2 regions of the Lysinibacillus pakistanensis genome follow, and region 2 is predicted to be linked to the other one. Evidence: riboswitches for the same ligand, from Rfam matches in the RefSeq annotation. Region 2 holds a riboswitch; the other holds the start of a gene.
The links. Region 2 has a riboswitch for cobalamin ahead of QNH24_RS07395 (glutaredoxin family protein). Riboswitches for the same ligand answer to the same signal wherever they lie in the genome.

Region 1 (2,209 bases), 2.0 Mb from region 2:
CATATAAACACTCACTTCCTTTATAAATAATTAAATACTGACAAGCTGAATTAATTCATCTTGTCAGTATCCATTTATCTAGCTATTGTACTTTTACTTCAAGTGGCTCACTTGCTGAACTACCGAATAAAGCATTGGCAGAGGCTGTAATGGTAATAGTACCTGCTTGTGCTTGACCTGCAAATGTAATAACAGCTTGTTGGTTTGCATTCATAGTAACTGACTGAGCTGTTAATGTTGTTGTCCCTGTGTTAATTGTCCAGTTTGCTAAATTAGAGCCGTTTGGTGTCGTAAATAAATCACCAGTTAAATTTACCGTAACGGATGGATTGTTATCATTTACTGCAATTACACTTGCTGTTTCTAATTTAGACCATGTAGTGTAATAAATATGAACGACATCATCAGCCTGTAATTGATACTCAGCTAATCCAAAATTGGGGCTATATCCATTTACAGTGTAGACCCAGCCATCCCAACCATTTAAACTGCCTGCCGCAAGTCCATCAATTGATTGAAGATATGGACCATATTGAGTAGAAACTACTACATAAGGAATACCCTCGGCATCTAATACTTGCTCTACAAGCTCTAGCGCAGTTGTCCCTTCTTGAACATTTACTGTTGTTCCTTCTAAAATTTCATGGCATGAACCAGTACCGCATAAACCTTTTACTGATAACTGAACATCAAAATCTGCTGATTGTGCTTCTTGACTTACAGGCTGTAATACTGCTGCACTGGCTGATGGTGTTACGAGCGAAAATGCTAAAAGTAGGACTAACGCTAAATGCCACCATTTTTTGAAACGAACCATTTGTAAAACCTCCTATTTTTATTATTTCGTGAATGTTTTTGCAATTAACTCGAAAATAAAAAGATGCTTCTCCAAAATGGGGAAGCATCTAATGGAAAACAGAAAAAAGGCGCAAAAACGTAGTTTGCCTGTCCGTCTATTTGCCGTAAGTTCTCCTAGCTTCCGAAGAGAGTTAATACGATGGAATAAAGGCAGGTCTCCTGGCTCGTGTATCCTATTCAGAACCTTCCCATCTACTGAAGGCATTTTTCCTTGTTCGACAGTGGTATTTTCTGTAGTCATCTACACTTACAGTTGCGGAAACAGCTTCGGCTTTAAACCGAATTCCCTATTAAGCTCTTAAAAGAGCACCTTTATACTGCAATTGTTATTCACTTAATGTTAAGTCTAGCATATATTTCTATTTTTCGAAATAGTTTAACAAAAAGAATTATGCTTTATAGAAGTAGTAAGCTTTAAAAGAGGAAGTAAACATCTAGTATCAATATTACTATTCCTATTAAAAAGCAATATGATAATATAAATAGATAGATAATATAAATCGTATAATAGAGAGTGAGCGGGCAAAAAGGGTTTACCCATTTAAATATTAAGCAAAACAAAAAGCTGCACAGTTAATGGCAGCTTTTTGTTTCATCTGTTTTCAGCAACGTATACGGTGATTGTGATAAATAATAAACGGTGAGTCCCGTATATAGCTGTGTCTTTCACTTAATCTATCCATCTTAGCTTTATAAATTTTTTCTTTTGTATTCTTAGTACTCTGCAGCAATTGCTTGATAGGCTGAAGTATAGAAGTCTTCAGGCTTTTTGCTGTTTGTTTCTTTTTATAAGGTTTGCTACCGTACTTGAATCGTTGTCATTGCAGACGCTTTAATCGTCTGATGCTGTGGGGGGGCTTTTGGTTCAATCAGTAATGTTGAGTAGTATGCATCAGCAATGGTGATTAAGTAAATGACAAAAAGTAATTGTTTTGTTCAATAGTTCAAAAATGTTTTTCTCCTTTTTAAGTGCAATTCATTAAAAATGTATAATAGTAATACGAGCAACCATTAGAAAGGTTTCAACCATACTTAAATATTTGAAAAAAAGTTATCTCACTTAAAATGTTTGCAGGCTATTTATGGTTTTTAAACGAATCAATTGGTCTCGTCTATAGCTTGTTGAATTAGATTTGTTAAAGAAGCAATCCCCTTTTGCTCTAAATGTACGCCGTCTGGAGCGAAAAACTCAGGATGGTTAATTGCAGTTGCATGCCAATCAATTAAAGTAATGTTTTCATATTCCTGTGCTTTCTGTTGTAATGCTTGATTTACTTTCCCCTCCCAAGAACGTGGTACACGCGTATTTACTAAATAAATATCAGCATTGGAAAAAGCCTTTAAAAGGGTA
Region 2 (2,209 bases):
TATTTTTCTAAAATTTCTTCCCCATCACGACTCTTCATGGCATAACTATCGTAAAATTTACTTGCACTCATAAAGGATGGGAAACGGAAATGATAATCATATGCCTTTTTGTATAGCTTTTTAATAAATTCCATCTCATACATATCGATAAATGCTTTTTCATAATAACCCTCATCGACTAAATAACGGATTTTTTCTTCAATATCAATAAAGTAACGTAGACGCACGTTTACATATTCTAAAAAGTAGCGGCGTGTTGCTTCTCGATCCTTTTCTAACTCTAATTGACCTGTTGTACTATAACGATTCAGTACATCATTATTAAGCTTTAAATATGTTTTCACGCGATGACCCTCATTTCATAAAACGTTTGTATTGCATCATAATCAGTTTGATTTCCTCGTAAATCTAATTTACGCACTAGAGGCACATGATACTTTGCTGCAATTTTCTCGCCAGCAGCGCCAAATACTGTATGTCCGAAATTACTGTTGCCGCTTACAACTACTCCCTTACAGTAATTCCCGTTTTGTTCTAAAAAACGAGCTACCTTTGCAGGGATATCACCTAATCCGTCTGTGTATGTTATTAAAAGGTAGGGCTCACTCAACAGTAATTCCTCAGACAGCTCCATTGATTTCCCCTTTAATTTTGAGACAACATTTCGGACATTACCTGTACGACTAGCATAAATAATCATAGTGAAATCAGCTCGATTTGAGAAACAATTTCCTTAGCATCTCCTATAAATGTCTCATTATATTCAAGTACTGGCACGCTTAAAAAGCCTGCATCTATAATAGTTTGCTTTGCTTTTTCATCATGATCAATATTTACAATTTCCGCTTCAATTCCTACTCGATGTAATTCAGATTTTACCCAAAGACATTTAGGACAAATTGTTTTTGTATAAAGTTTCATATAAATCCCTCTTTTCATAAAATAAAAAGCTATCTCTTCAAAGAGAGATAGCCTAAAATGGAAACGTTAAAAACACATAAAAATAGCTACGTCCCCACTCCTTAATCCCCGAAGAAATGATTGTTGTGTTTTATATAGGCAGGTCTCCTGGCTTTGCTTCATTCTCTGATTTCCTTCCCATGCGAAAGCACAGTGGCTTAAATCATCGTCAGCTTTACAGTTGCGGGGACAGCGTCGGTATTGCACCGAACTTCCCTATTAAACTACATATAGTAGTACCTTAATAAAACAAACACAATATATTGTTTTCCGATAGAACTAAGTGTACCATCCTTCAAAATAAAAGTAAATCTAGATTAGAGACTTCTTAATAGTAAGATTATTCGATATTTTCCGCAAAATGATATTAAGCAAGAGGATAAATAGTTATTAACGCCATAAAACGAACGCCTCCCTATTTCCTGATAAAGAATTATTTTTATGAAAGTAGTAACACTATGTATTTCCTTAATCAACTAATGTTAAAGGTTAAAGTCATTTTCCTGCCTTTCTTTGCAAGAAGTAATTATGTATATACTTTTTTGGAATATAACATCAAAAATATAGGCACAAGCTAATACAATAATTCTTTACATAAAAACAGTCCTTATTCCGAAGAATAATAGACTGTTAAACTTTTGATTGTTAATAAAACCTTACATATTATTCTAGCCAATAAATAAAGATAGTTCCTTATTAAATTCAGGCGTCCGGAGCATTTTATGTTCTCTATCATAGACTTCCTTCACTTTACCATTTTTCGAACTACAAAAGAAACTATTAGCCTCTTTACTCTTTAAATTATCATTTTTCCATTTGTAGTAAATTCTATTTGTTAGGAAAAGTATTTTCATTCCAGATTTTAGGCATGTATTTAAGCTGCCCTATTTAAATGTGTCACACATCCATCTATAAAATTTTTCCTTCTCTTCAAACAGTGGATAATGAGCTGATTGCTCAAAAGAAATAAATTCTTTTTTATCCGCTTCCATTACATCAAAATAATTTTTTGCTGCATTATATGAAGTCATAGCGTCGTATTTACCCATTACAAAATAAAAGGGTAACTCAAGTTTGGTAACTATCATAGGTAGTGGCTTATCAAAAATCTCTTTAACAAGTTGTGCTTGTGTCTTAGCTACTCCATTGTTATAGCGAATAAAATCCAACAAATTATATTCACGACTTAATAGTATATCGCCATCTGACATATTAATAAGTCTTGTAGCGCCGCCGTACTTCCCTACAT

Region 1: another riboswitch for cobalamin. It lies ahead of QNH24_RS17560 (DUF4430 domain-containing protein); the one in region 2 lies ahead of QNH24_RS07395 (glutaredoxin family protein).

What each region holds. Positions count from the first base shown of each region.
Region 1 is NZ_CP126101.1:3,532,451-3,534,659, forward strand. Features, by position in the region: gene QNH24_RS17555 (S-layer homology domain-containing protein) at 1-3, opposite strand, end outside; gene QNH24_RS17560 (DUF4430 domain-containing protein) at 83-817, opposite strand; cobalamin riboswitch at 991-1,187, opposite strand; gene QNH24_RS17565 (acyltransferase family protein) at 1,957-2,209, opposite strand, start outside.
Region 2 is NZ_CP126101.1:1,567,530-1,569,738, reverse strand. Features, by position in the region: gene nrdE (class 1b ribonucleoside-diphosphate reductase subunit alpha) at 1-344, opposite strand, end outside; gene nrdI (class Ib ribonucleoside-diphosphate reductase assembly flavoprotein NrdI) at 341-700, opposite strand; gene QNH24_RS07395 (glutaredoxin family protein) at 697-921, opposite strand; cobalamin riboswitch at 1,042-1,219, opposite strand; gene QNH24_RS07390 (alpha/beta hydrolase) at 1,845-2,209, opposite strand, start outside.